Regions from separate parts of the Pseudomonas sp. PGPPP1 genome, predicted to be linked through region 1. Evidence: predicted binding sites of a transcription regulator. Region 1 holds the regulator's gene; the other holds the start of a gene.
What was found. Region 1 encodes FliA, which starts transcription of late flagellar genes. Its sites were predicted from a motif close to CTAAAGTTTNNNNNNNNNNNGCCGNTAA; they were not measured.

Region 2: a site for FliA is predicted at 4,956-4,983, ahead of CFE47_RS18300 (methyl-accepting chemotaxis protein). Genes of this name have one in related genera too.

What each region holds. Positions count from the first base shown of each region.
Region 1 is NZ_NKIG01000033.1:53,916-61,040, reverse strand. Features, by position in the region: gene flhF (flagellar biosynthesis GTPase FlhF) at 1-867, shown strand, start outside; gene fleN (flagellar synthesis regulator FleN) at 972-1,805, shown strand; gene fliA (RNA polymerase sigma factor FliA) at 1,802-2,542, shown strand; gene CFE47_RS26700 (chemotaxis response regulator CheY) at 2,709-3,083, shown strand; gene CFE47_RS26695 (protein phosphatase CheZ) at 3,102-3,890, shown strand; gene CFE47_RS26690 (chemotaxis protein CheA) at 3,902-6,091, shown strand; gene CFE47_RS26685 (protein-glutamate methylesterase/protein-glutamine glutaminase) at 6,139-7,125, shown strand, end outside.
Region 2 is NZ_NKIG01000016.1:78,158-85,282, reverse strand. Features, by position in the region: gene CFE47_RS18320 (PepSY domain-containing protein) at 105-407, shown strand; gene CFE47_RS18315 (PepSY domain-containing protein) at 407-718, shown strand; gene CFE47_RS18310 (response regulator transcription factor) at 718-1,386, shown strand; gene CFE47_RS18305 (sensor histidine kinase) at 1,383-2,696, shown strand; gene CFE47_RS18300 (methyl-accepting chemotaxis protein) at 2,770-4,917, opposite strand; gene CFE47_RS18295 (Na+/H+ antiporter family protein) at 5,161-6,480, shown strand; gene ctpM (methyl-accepting chemotaxis protein CtpM) at 6,637-7,125, shown strand, end outside.

The DNA of each region.
Region 1 (7,125 bases):
GCATGGTCGCAGTTGCAAGGCAGCAAGCCGCAACAGGCCAACCTGTGGCGCCGCCTGCAACGCATTGGCCTGTCCGGCCCGTTGTCCCGCGACCTGCTGGCGTTGACCACCGAAATCGAAGAACCTCGCCAGGCCTGGCGCATGTTGCTGGCCCATTTGGCGCGGATGATCGTCACCCCGGAAATCGAACCCCTGGAAGAGGGCGGTGTGATCGCCATGGTCGGCCCTGCCGGCATGGGCAAGACCACCACCCTGGCCAAGCTGGCGGCGCGTTACGTGCTCAAGTACGGCGCGCAGAATATCGCGCTGGTGAGCATGGACAGCTATCGTATCGGTGCCCAGGAGCAGCTCAAGACCTTGGGGCGCATCCTCAATGTGTCGGTGACCCACGTCGATCCGGGCCAGTCCCTGGCCAACGCCCTCGACCCATTGCTGCGCAAACGCGTGGTGCTGATCGATACCGCCGGCCTGCAAGCCAGTGATCCGGCGCTGCGCATGCAGTTGGAAAGCCTGGCCGGACGTGGCATCAAGTCAAAAAATTACCTGGTGCTTGCAACCACTAGCCAGAAACAGGTTCTGACGGCTGCGTACCACAGCTACAAACGTTGCGGGCTGGCCGGTTGCATCCTGACTAAACTGGATGAAACCGCGAGCCTTGGCGAGGTGTTGAGCCTGGCTATCAGCCACGAATTGCCGGTCGCCTACCTGACCGATGGCCCGCGGATTCCGGATGACCTGCATCTGCCGCGTCGTCATCAGTTGGTCAGCCGTGCAGTCAGTGTGCAAATGCAAGAAGAGCCTAGCGAGGAAGCGATGGCCGATATGTTCGCCGACCTTTACCACAACCCGGCAAAGCGGGTGGGTTGAGGGCAGGACGAACACCGTGAAATGTACCTACATCGATGGTCTGCAAGATACACGCGGCCAAGCCATGTAGCCTGCGTCTAAGCAAGACAAGGTAAAGAAATAAAATGGGCAGCATGCATCCCGTACAGGTGATCGCGGTGACCGGCGGCAAAGGTGGCGTCGGGAAAACTAACGTGTCAGTGAATTTGTCCCTGGCCCTGGCAGAGCTTGGCCGTCGCGTCATGCTGCTGGATGCTGACCTGGGGCTGGCGAACGTCGACGTTCTGCTCGGGCTGACACCCAAACACACCCTCGCCGATGTCATCGAAGGGCGCTGCGAGCTGCGCGATGTGCTGCTCCAGGGCCCGGGTGGCATCCGCATCGTACCGGCCGCCTCCGGTACCCAGAGCATGGTGCACCTGAGCCCGGCGCAGCATGCCGGCCTGATCCAGGCGTTCAGCGATATTGGCGACAACCTCGACGTGCTGGTGATCGACACCGCCGCCGGGATCGGCGAGTCCGTGGTCAGCTTTGTGCGCGCGGCGCAGGAAGTCCTGCTGGTGGTCTGCGATGAACCCACCTCGATCACCGACGCCTACGCCCTGATCAAACTGCTTAACCGTGACTACGGCATGAACCGCTTCCGCGTATTGGCCAACATGGCCCAAAGCCCGCAGGAAGGGCGAAACCTGTTCGCGAAGTTGACCAAGGTCACGGATCGCTTCCTCGATGTCGCCTTACAATATGTCGGCGCAGTTCCCTATGACGAGTGTGTGCGCAAGGCCGTGCAAAAGCAGCGTGCGGTCTATGAAGCGTTCCCTCGTTCGAAATGCGCACTGGCGTTCAAGGCCATTGCCCAGAAGGTCGATACCTGGCCATTGCCCGCCAACCCTCGGGGGCATCTGGAGTTTTTCGTCGAGCGATTGGTGCATCAGACGAGCGCAGGACCCGTGCTATGACAGCGACCGGCTACAACGCGTACAAGAAGTCTGCCCGTGACAGCCAGGGCGAGTTGATCGAGCGCTACGCGCCGCTGGTCAAGCGCATCGCCTATCACCTGCTGGCACGCCTGCCCGCCAGCGTCCAGGTCGAAGACCTGATCCAGGCGGGCATGATCGGCCTGCTCGAAGTGTCGACCAAATACGACGCGAGCAAGGGGGCGAGTTTCGAGACGTATGCGGGTATCCGTATCCGGGGTGCGATGCTCGACGAGGTCCGTAAAGGTGACTGGGCACCGCGTTCGGTGCATCGCAATACGCGCATGGTCAGTGATGCAATTCGCGCAATTGAAGCAAAAACCGGTCGCGACGCTAAAGATCATGAAGTTGCGGCCGAACTCCAATTGAGTCTCGACGATTACTACGGGATTTTGAACGATACCTTGGGCAGCCGCCTGTTCAGTTTCGACGACCTCTTGCAGGACGGCGAACACGAAGGGCTGCACGAGGACGGCGCGAGTGCTCATCTTGAGCCGTCGCGCGACCTGGAAGATGAACGCTTCCAGGGGGCGTTGGCGGACGCGATAGCCAATTTGCCGGAGCGTGAGCGACTGGTGTTGGCGCTGTACTACGACGAAGAGCTGAACCTCAAGGAAATCGGTGAGGTCCTGGGGGTCAGCGAATCACGAGTCAGCCAGTTGCACAGCCAGTGCGCAGCCCGCTTGCGGGGGCGTTTGGGAGAGTGGCGAGCGCGCTGACAGGCAGTGTGGGGACACTGCAGACGAGACCGTGAAGCCGCAGGCTTTCGCGGGGGCGCTCCGTGGTACCCCGGCAGTCCTTTTTGTGTAATGCCTGTTGATTGAAATGGCGCGTCCAGGTGCTGGGCGCGTTTAAGACTGCTTGGAGGTCGAATTGGACAAGAACATGAAAATCCTCATCGTTGATGACTTCTCAACGATGCGGCGGATCATAAAAAACCTGTTGCGTGACCTTGGGTTCACAAACACGGTCGAGGCGGATGACGGCATTACGGCGATTCCGATCCTCAACAGCGGGAGCATCGACTTTCTGGTAACGGACTGGAACATGCCGGGCATGACCGGTATCGACTTGCTGCGCCACGTGCGCGCTGACGAAAAACTGCGCAGCCTTCCTGTGCTGATGGTGACCGCCGAAGCCAAGCGTGAGCAGATCATCGAAGCCGCCCAGGCCGGGGTCAACGGTTACGTGGTCAAGCCTTTCACTGCACTGGCCTTGAAAGAGAAGATCGAGAAAATCTTCGAACGCATCCACGGCTAATGCCATCGCGGGGGAGCTATGGAGCATAAAGAAACATCACAGGGAGACTTCGAGTCGACCCTGAAAAAGCATGCTCACCAGTTGGTCGACAGCCTTGAAAAAGGCCAGTTCGGCGACGCGGTGCAGTTAATCCATGAGCTCAACCAGACCCGTGACCGCGGCCTGTACCAGGAAGTGGGCAAGCTCACACGCGAGCTGCACAGTGCGATCGTCAATTTTCAGATTGACCCGCACATGCCCCAGGCCGAGGAAATCTCGCAAATTACGGATGCCACCGAACGCCTGTCCTATGTGGTCAGGCTGACTGAGGCGGCGGCTAATCGCACCATGGACCTGGTGGAAAACGCCACGCCTCTGGTCAACGGCATGGCCACTGAAGCCCAGGCCCTCAGCGTTGACTGGGGCCGCTTCATGCGCCGTGAAGTGGGGGCTGAAGAGTTTCGTGAGTTGGCGCGTCGGGTTGAAGGTTTTCTGTCTCGCAGCGAGCAGGAGAACCGCACGGTTTCCAGCAACCTCAACGACATTCTGCTGGCCCAGGATTACCAGGACCTCACCGGTCAGGTGATCAAGCGCGTGACCCAGCTGGTCACCGAAGTGGAAAGCAATTTGCTCAAATTGGTGCTCATGGCAGGCCAGGTTGACCGTTTTGCCGGCATCGAACATGACCGCGAAGCGATCCTCTCGGAAAAAGATCCGCAAAAACATCTCGCCAAGGGTGAAGGTCCGCAGATTCATGCCGATAAACGTGAAGACGTTGTATCGGGTCAAGATGATGTTGATGACCTGTTATCCAGTTTAGGCTTCTAAGGAGCACCCACATGAGCTTCGGCGCCGATGAAGAAATCCTTCAGGATTTCCTTGTAGAGGCCGGCGAAATTTTAGAGCAGTTGTCCGAGCAACTGGTCGAGCTGGAAAGCCGACCGGATGATGCGAACCTGCTCAATGCAATTTTTCGCGGTTTTCACACTGTAAAAGGGGGCGCCGGCTTCCTCCAGCTCCATGAGCTGGTGGAGTGCTGCCACATCGCCGAGAACGTGTTCGACATCCTGCGCAAGGGTGAGCGTCACGTTGATTCGGAATTGATGGACGTGATTCTCGAAGCACTGGATGCAGTCAACGGCATGTTCAGCGAAGTGCGCGAACGTGCACCGATCACTGCGGCCACCCCGGAACTGCTGGCCGCCCTGGCGCGCCTGGCGGAACCTGCCGACAACTCGCCCGCGCCGGTTGTCGAGGTGGCGGTCGCTGTCGTTGAAGCAGAGCCGGATGTGACCGACAGCGAGTTCGAACAGCTGCTCAACTCCCTCAGTGCCGTGAAGGCCGAGGCAGAAGCGCCAGCTGCGCCCGTTGCGGCACCGACCAGCGAAGACATTACCGACGCAGAGTTTGAATCCCTGCTCGACCAGTTGCACGGCAAAGGCCAGTTCGCGGCCGATGCGGTGGCCACTGCCGCTGCGCCAGAAGCCCCTGCGGCTAGTGCCAGCACCGACATTACCGACGATGAATTCGAAGCGCTGCTCGACCAACTGCACGGCAAGGGCACCTTCGTGGCCGACGCCTTGCCGGAAATCGCTGCGACTGCTGCAGCGCCTGCTGCCAGTGTTGAGCCGGCCGGCGACGGCCTGATCTCCGATCACGAGTTCGAGTCCCTGTTGGACGAGTTGCACGGCAAGGGCAAGTTCACCGAAGTGGCCCCGGCTGCCGCAGCCGCCGTTGCCGCGCCGGCTCCGGTTGCCGCCAAGGCCGCTGCGCCTGTCGCCGCCAAACCTGCACCTGCCCCAGCGCCTGCTCCAGCACGTGCCGCAGCGGCTCCGGTTGCCGAAAAGGCCGCCAGCGAAGCCGAAACCACCGTGCGGGTGGATACCGCACGCCTGGACGACATCATGAACATGGTGGGCGAACTGGTGTTGGTGCGTAACCGCCTGGTGCGCCTGGGCCTGAGCAGCGGCGATGAAGCCATGCAAAAGGCCGTGTCGAACCTGGACGTGGTGACGGCCGATCTGCAGACCGCCGTGATGAAAACGCGGATGCAGCCGATCAAGAAAGTCTTCGGCCGCTTCCCGCGTTTGGTTCGCGACTTGGCGCGCCAATTGAAGAAAGAGATCAACCTGGAACTGGTGGGTGAAGAAACCGACCTCGACAAAAACCTTGTCGAGGCCCTGGCCGACCCGCTGGTCCACTTGGTGCGCAACGCGGTCGACCACGGCGTGGAAACCCCGGAAGAGCGCGAAGCCTCGGGCAAGTCCCGCAACGGCAAGGTGATTCTGGCGGCCGAGCAAGAAGGCGACCATATCCTGCTGTCGATCACCGATGACGGCAAGGGCATGGACCCGACCATCCTGCGCAACATCGCGGTCAAGCGGGGCGTGATGGACAAGGACGCCGCCGACCGCCTGACCGACACCGAGTGCTACAACCTGATCTTCGCCCCGGGCTTCTCGACCAAGACCGAGATTTCCGATGTGTCCGGCCGTGGTGTGGGCATGGACGTGGTGAAGACCAAGATCAGCCAGCTCAATGGCTCGATCAATATCTACTCGACCAAGGGCCAGGGCTCGAAGATCGTGATCAAGGTGCCGTTGACCTTGGCGATCATGCCAACCCTGATGGTGATGCTGGGCAACCAGGCGTTCGCTTTCCCGCTGGTCAACGTCAACGAGATCTTCCACCTCGACCTGTCGCGCACCAACGTGGTGGACGGCCAGGAAGTGGTGATCGTGCGCGACAAGGCGTTGCCACTGTTCTACCTCAAGCGCTGGCTGGTGGCATCGGCCAAGCATGAAGAGCAGCGCGAAGGCCATGTGGTGATTCTCTCCGTGGGCACCCAGCGCATCGGCTTTGTCGTCGATCAACTGGTGGGCCAGGAAGAAGTGGTCATCAAGCCTTTGGGCAAAATGCTGCAGGGAACCCCGGGCATGTCGGGTGCGACCATTACCGGTGACGGTCGGATCGCGCTGATTCTCGATGTTCCGAGCATGCTCAAGCGTTACGCCGCTCGGCGTATTTGATTCTGGTGGGGCAGGGCGGTTTGCCCGCCCCGCCTAACGGAGTGTTTATGGCAGTCAAGGTCCTGGTGGTGGACGATTCGGGTTTCTTCCGCCGCCGCGTCTCGGAAATTCTTTCCGCCGATCCAACGATCCAGGTGGTCGGCACGGCCACCAACGGCAAAGAGGCGATCGATCAAGCCATTGCGTTGAAACCTGACGTGATCACCATGGACTACGAGATGCCGATGATGGATGGCATCACGGCCGTCCGGCACATCATGCAGCGCTGCCCGACCCCGGTGTTGATGTTCTCCTCGCTGACCCACGAAGGCGCCCGGGTAACCCTCGACGCGCTGGACGCTGGCGCGGTGGACTTCCTGCCGAAGAACTTCGAAGACATCTCGCGCAACCCCGAGAAGGTCAAGCAACTGCTGTGCGAGAAAGTCCACAGCATTTCCCGCAGTAACCGTCGCAGTCTGTTCAGTGCGCCAGCCCCGGCGCCTGCACCGGTGGCTACGTCGACCGCGCCGACTTCATCGTTTGCACGTCCAGCACCTGCGCCCGTTCCACGGCCTGCGGTAGCGCCTGTACGTGCGCCTGCACCTGCTGCGACAGCGCATTCGCCGGCGCCCAAGCGCAAGGCTTACAAGCTGGTCGCCATCGGCACCTCTACCGGCGGCCCGGTTGCCCTGCAACGTGTGCTGACCCAATTGCCGGCCAACTTCCCTGCGCCGATCGTGTTGGTCCAGCACATGCCGGCCGCGTTCACCAAGGCCTTCGCCGAGCGCCTGGACAAGCTGTGCCGCATCAGCGTCAAGGAAGCCGAGGATGGCGATATCTTGCGTCCTGGTTTGGCGCTGTTGGCTCCGGGTGGCAAGCAGATGATGGTGGACGGCCGTGGCGCGATCAAAATCCTGCCGGGCGATGAACGCCTGAACTACAAGCCGTGCGTGGATATCACCTTCGGTTCGGCAGCCAAGTCCTACGGCGACAAAGTTCTGGCGGTGGTGCTCACCGGCATGGGCGCCGATGGCCGCGAAGGCGCGCGCCTGCTC
Region 2 (7,125 bases), on a different contig from region 1:
GAAGCGCGCTGTAGGTAATTGCCATGGTGGCAATTCAGTTTCAATTAAGTTGTGACAGGTACGGTTGCCGCTGTAGGAAAAATATCCTGACACGGAGACTCCTCATGAAGCGCCTTACAGCGCTGGTCACCGCCGGTATGATTGCCTCCGCAGCGCCCTATGCCTGCGCAGTGGACCCCGACAAACCGCTGAAATTACCCGGCACTGTTACAATTGTCGCCTTTGATCAGCTGGAATCCACAGCCTTGGCCCTGCACCCCGGCTCGACCTTGCTGGACACCGACCTGGACGAGGAATACGGCAAGTATCTCTACCAAGTCGAATTGCAGGATGCCAACGGCATCGAGTGGGACGTTGAATTGGACGCGCTCACCGGGCAGGTTCTCAAGAATCATCAGGAAACGTAATGAAGGTAAATTTATCCGCCAGCAGTCGAGTGGCGCTGGTTCTCCTGGTTTTTTGCTCAAGTCTGGCGGCACGCGATCTTGATCAGGATGAAGCCTTGGCACTGCGCCAGCAGGGTGTGATCCTGCCATTGGAAGCGCTGTTGCAACAAGCCATGGAGCGCCATCCTGGCTCCCGCCTGCTGGAGGCTGAGCTGGAGAAAAAGCACGGCAAGTACGCTTATGAAGTGGAACTGGTCACTGCCGAGGGCGTGGTACGCGAGATCAAGTTGGACGCATCCACGGGTGTGCTGATCAAAGACGAGGAAGACTGATGCGCCTGCTTCTCGTGGAAGACAACGTACCGCTGGCCGATGAACTGTTGGCTGGCCTGCAGCGCCAGGGCTACGCCGTGGACTGGCTGGCCGACGGACGTGACGCCGCGTACCAGGGGCGCAGCGAGCCCTATGACTTGATCATCCTCGACCTTGGCCTGCCGGGCTTGCCAGGGCTTGAAGTGCTGGCCCAGTGGCGCGCCGCCGCGCTGGCCACGCCGGTGCTGATCCTTACCGCTCGTGATTCCTGGTCCGAGCGCATCGAAGGGCTCAAGGCCGGTGCCGACGATTACCTGAGCAAACCCTTTCACCCCGAAGAGCTGTACTTGCGCATTCAGGCGCTGTTGCGCCGTTCCCATGGGCGGGCCAACCAACCGACCTTGCAGACTGCCGGCCTGCACCTGGACGAAGGGCGTCAGTGCGTGCTGCGCGATGGCGCGGAGATCTCGCTGACCGCCGCCGAATTTCGCCTGTTGCGCTACTTCATGTTGCACCCCGAGCAGATCCTGTCGAAAAGCCACTTGGCCGAGCATTTGTATGACGGCGAAACCGAGCGCGACTCCAATGTGCTGGAAGTCCACGTCAACCACCTGCGGCGCAAACTGGGCCGCAGCGTGATTGAAACCCGACGTGGCCAGGGTTACCGGTTTGGCGTCAACCCGGCATGAAGTCGATTCAACGGCGCCTGAGCCTGGGCCTGATCAGCGTGATGGTGATTGTCGGCGTGGCATTGGCGCAAACCAGCTTGTGGTTGTTCGAGGCCGGTTTGCAACGCTACCTGGAGGCAGGACTGCGCAATGACAGCGAGAGCCTGCTGGTGGCACTGGTACGTGGCCCCGACGGTTTGCAACTGCATGAGAAGCGGTTGTCGCCGGCATATCAGCGACCGTTTTCCGGGCACTATTTCCGCATTGATTTCGCCGATAACCACTGGCGCTCCCGCTCGCTGTGGGACCAGGATCTGCCGCACCTGCCCGAGGCCGGGCTCAAGAGCAACCTGCAACTGGGGCCTGAAGGCCAGCAACTGTTGGTGCTGCGTGAGGACTACAAGCGCTTCGGCCAATCTATTTCCATCAGCGTGGCCCAGGACTACACGCCGGTGCGTGAAAGCTTCCGTTTGATGCGTCAGATCGGCCTGGTGCTGGGCCTGGCGGCGCTGCTCTTGGTGCTGGTCCTGCAACGGGTCACGGTGCGTCGCGCCTTGCGCCCGCTGGAAACCGCGCGTGAACAGATCGCCCAGCTGCAACAGGGCCAGCGTTCCCAACTCGACACCCAGGTGCCGCTGGAGCTGGAGCCGCTGGTGGCGCAGATCAACCACCTGCTGGCGCATACCGAAGACAGTCTCAAACGCTCGCGCAACGCCCTAGGCAACCTTGGCCACGCCCTGAAAACCCCGTTGGCCGTGCTGCTCAGCGCGGCCTCCAGCGAGGCCCTCAAGGATCACCCCGAACTGAGCAAACTGCTGCGTGACCAGTTGGAGCAGGTGCAGCAACGCCTCAACCGTGAACTCAACCGCGCGCGGCTGGCTGGCGAAACCCTGCCGGGCGCGTTGTTCGACTGTGAAAAAGAACTGCCCGGGCTGATGGCGACGCTGAACATGATCCACGGTGAACACCTGGACCTGAGCTATCACGTGTCCCCTGGGCTGCAATTGCCTTGGGACCGTGAGGACCTGCTGGAGCTGTTGGGAAACCTGCTGGATAACGCCTGTAAATGGGCGGATGCCGAGGTGCGCCTGAGCATCAGTGAAACGGCGCAACATTACCTCTTGGCCGTTGAGGACGACGGCCCTGGCATTCCTGTCACCCAGCGTGACCAGGTGCTCAGCCGTGGTGCGCGCCTGGACGAACAGATCGATGGCCATGGCCTGGGGCTGGGGATCGTGCGTGATATCGTCGAGGTATGGGGCGGGGTGCTGCAGTTGCAGGAGAGTGAGCAAGGTGGTCTGAAAGTGCTGATCGAATTGCCCAAGCGCTGACCGCGATCAAAAAAGTGGGAGCAAGCCTGCTCCCACTTTGCAGCGCTCAGCTATTAGAAAAAGTGCCGCTCACTCACACCCGGAACTGATCCATCAACCCCTGCTGCTGATTCGCCAGGCTATTCAACGCCTGACTCACCCGCGCCGATTCATTCGCCTGCTCCGACAACGACTCGGTCACATCACGAATGGTCGCCACATTGTTGTTGATCTCCTCGGCCACTGCGCTTTGCTCTTCGGCGGCGCTGGCGATTTGCAGGTTCATGTCGCTGATCACCGTGACCGCATCCCCGATCTGGCGCAGGGCGGTCACCGCCTCGCCGACCTGCTCGACGCTGCCTTGGGCCTGGCGATAGCTGTTACCCATGGAGCCCACCACTTCTTCGGTGCCGCTTTGCAATTGCTCGATCACCAGGCGGGTTTCTTCCACCGATTCCTGGGTGCGTCGTGCCAGATTGCGAACTTCGTCGGCAACGACGGCAAACCCACGACCGGCCTCACCGGCGCGGGCGGCTTCGATGGCGGCGTTCAGCGCCAGCAGGTTGGTTTGCTCGGCGATGCCGCGAATCACTTCCAGTACCGAGCCGATCTTCTCGCTGTTGGCAGCGAGCCCTTCGACCTGGGTCATGGCGGTGCTCATATCGGCTGCCAAGTGCCCGATATTGGTGGTGGTACGGTCGATCACAGTCAGCCCGTCGCGGGTGGCCTGGTCGGCATCGCGGGCAGCTTGTGCAGCCTGGGCGGCGCTGCGTGCAACGTCCTGGGCGGTGGCGCTCATTTCGTGGGACGCGGTGGCCACCTGGTCGACCTGGCGGTACTGCTGCTCCATGCCGGCACTGGTTTCGGTCGCAATCGCGGCGGATTGGTCAGCGGTACCACGGGCGTCCTGCACCGAACGTTTCACCTCGGCAATAATCGGTTGCAACTTGTCGAGGAAGCGGTTGAACCAGCCGGCCAATTGGCCCAGTTCATCTTTTTTGTCGTAGGCCAGGCGGCGGGTCAGGTCGCCTTCGCCGCTGGCGATGTCTTCCAGCATGTGCGCCACGCCGAGGATCGGCCGGGTCACACTGCGGGCCATCAACCACACCAGAATCAAGCCGAGCACGGCCGCGAACAGACCCAGGCCCAGTTCCAGCAGAGTGCCCTTGGCATTGTCGGCGTCCAGTTGGGTTTTGAGCGCCTCGGCAGGTGCCACCAGCACTTTCTCCGGTACATCCAGCAACACGCCCCATGGCTTGCCATCCGGGATTGGCGCGAACGGCGCCAGTACCTTGAGTTGATGGTCGGTGCGCAGGCTGCGGATCTGCGTGCTGCTGGCCAGGGCGCTGATCAGTTGCGCGCCGTTGGCGCTGTCGACCTGGTCCAGGCGTTGGCTGAGCTTGCTTGCGTCCGGGCTGTAGCCGGCAAGCAAACCGGTAGGGCTGAGGATGCTGACCTGGGTCTGGCCGTCATACAGCTTGTGGCTGGCCTGTTGGCTGACCGCCTGCAGGCTGTTGAGGTTGATGTCCACGGACAGCGAGGCAATCACTTTGCCTTTGACCGTCAGCGGGAACACGATGCTGGTCATCAGCACGTTTTGCCCGTTGATCACGTAGAAGTACGGTTCGATCACACACGGCTTGAGGGTGGTACGCGGGCAAGTGAACCAGGCATTGGCCTTTTCACCGCTGGGGCCCACGCTGGTGTCGGACATGTCGCTTTCCGGCAGTGCCATCGACTCCAGTTTGCCCGGGGTCGGCTGTGACCAGTAGAGCGCGAAGCGGCCCTTGTCGTTGCTGCCCAGCTCCGCCTGGTTGGCGAACAGTTCATCCTTGCCGTCCAGGGCATTCGCTTCGAATACCAGCGACAAACCCAGCAAATCAGGGTTGGCCTGCAGCGCAGCCTTGACCTGACGGGTCAGGTCTTCGCGGGTGTCGAAGGCGTCGAGGAAGCGTTTTTCGGCCTGCTCGCGCAAAAACAGCACTTGCCGGGAAAAACCGTGACCGTACTGATAGGCGTCCATGAACTGGCGACGAATGCCCAGTGCCTGCACTTCACCCTGGGCCTCGATGCGCGATTGGGCGGCTTCGTCGAGCATCTGCATGCTGGACGCCTTGACCTGTTCCGAACTCTGCTCCATGCGATAGAGCGACAGACCCACCAGCAGGGTCACGATTCCCAGCAGGCAAAGGCCGGCGAGCAGGGTGATTTTCCATTGAATGGACAGCTGTCTGAGGGACATCGAGGAGCATCCTTAACCTGAAAACACAGAGAATCAGGTTATCGGCCGATTTTTTTGGATCTTTATTATTTAAACGTTCAATTGAAAGCTAAAAGCGGCGCCGTTTTTTGACATGCGGCCCCGCCTGCTGCAAAGTGCGCGCCCTCTAATAAGACCTCCTTCAAGCCTGCACGCTGGCAGCCATCTGTGGCCGCCTGGGCGCGGGCATGCCTGTTTTTTATGTTTCTGCTTGAGGTAACCATGATTAACGCAGTCATTGCCGCGGTCGGCACCATGCTGGTGCTCAGCTTGTCCCGCGTGCATGTGGTCATTGCCATCATTGTCGGCGCCCTGGTGGGTGGCCTCACCGGTGGCCTGGGCATCGACGCCACGCTCAAAGCCTTTAATGGCGGGTTGGGCGGCGGTGCAACCGTGGCCTTGTCCTACGCCTTGTTGGGAGCTTTCGCGGTGGCAATTGCCAAGTCAGGCCTGGCCCATGCCTTGGCCGACAAAGCGCTGATGCTGGTGGACCGCCAGGAAGCGACCGGTGGCAGCCACGTCAAATGGCTGCTGATCGGCCTGCTGTGGGTGGTGGCGATTGCCTCGCAGAACATCCTGCCGATTCATATCGCATTTATTCCGCTGCTGGTGCCGCCCCTGCTGTACGTGTTGACCAAGCTGCAACTGGACCGCCGCCTCATCGCCTGTGTAATGACTTTTGGCCTGATCACGCCGTATATGTTCTTGCCGGTGGGCTTCGGCAATATCTTCCTCAACCAGATCCTGCTGGCCAACGTGGCCAAGAGCGGCGTGGATATCAGCCAGGTCAACGTCACTCACGCCATGAGCTTGCCGGCCCTCGGCATGGTCGTGGGCCTGCTGGTGGCGGTGTTCGTCAGCTACCGCAAGAAGCGCGTGTATGACTTGGAGAAAATCGAGCGGGTCGAGCAAGTGGCGGTGCAGTACAACCCGCTGACCCTGCTGGTGGCCGGCCTGGCTATTGCCTCGGCGTTCATCATCCAGCTGTGGTTGGACTCGATGATCATCGGTGCCTTGGCCGGGTTCCTGATCTTCTCGGTGTCGGGCATCGTGCGTTGGAGCGACACCGACGACCTGTTCACCGAAGGCATGAAGATGATGGCCATGATCGGCTTCATCATGATCGCCTCGTCGGGCTTTGCCGAAGTGCTCAAGGCCACCGGCGACGTGCGTTCGCTGGTGGAAGCCTCGGCGGCATTCATCGGCCATAGCCGCGGCGTCGGCGCATTGCTGATGCTGCTGGTGGGCTTGTTGGTGACCATGGGCATTGGTTCGTCGTTTTCCACCGTGCCAATTCTTGCCGCGATTTTCGTGCCGCTGTGTGTGCAGCTTGGGTTCAGCCCGGTGGCCATTGTGTGCATCGTCGGCACCGCGGGCGCGTTGGGTGATGCGGGTTCGCCTGCGTCGGACTCCACCCTTGGCCCCACCTCCGGCCTGAACATCGACGGCCAGCACCATCATATCTGGGACACCGTGGTGCCGACCTTCCTGCACTACAACATCCCGCTCCTGGCCTTCGGCTGGCTGGCGGCCATGACCCTCTGACCGTTGTTTGTAGTGAGCGGGCTTGCCCCGCGCGGCATTTTGTCAGGAGACCTTAGGGCGCCTGGTACATCGCCGCGCGGGGCAAGCCCGCTCACTACAGAAACTCTCTGCGCGGCCGTTAACCTCTTAAGTCGCCACTAATAAGAGAGAAAAGCCATGCGTCTGAGCCTGAAGGCCAAAGTCCTGTCCCTGGCCATTGTGCCGGTGTTGCTGTTTGCCGTGGTGATCAGCCTGACCACCGTGTGGATTCTCCAGGGCCAGGCGCGCAACGAGGTGGAGGAAACCCGCCAGCGCCTGCTCAACGACGCCAAGGCCACCTTGCAAAGTTATGTGGAAGTGGCCATGAGCACCATCAAGCCGCTCTACGACGCGGCAGCCCCCGGAGATACCGCCGCGCGGGCCCAGGTGGTCAAGCTGCTGTCCAACACCAGCTATGGCAAGGACGGCTACTTCTTTGGCTACGACTCCGAGACCATCCGCCTGTTCAAGGGCAACAGCCCAGACGGCGTAGGCAAGAGCTTCAAGGACAACCGCGACCCCAACGGTGTGTACGTCAACCGCGACTTGGTCAAGGTCGGCAAGGACGGCACCCACTACCTGCAATACAGCTCCACCCAGCCGGGGCAGACCGAACTGGTGCCCAAG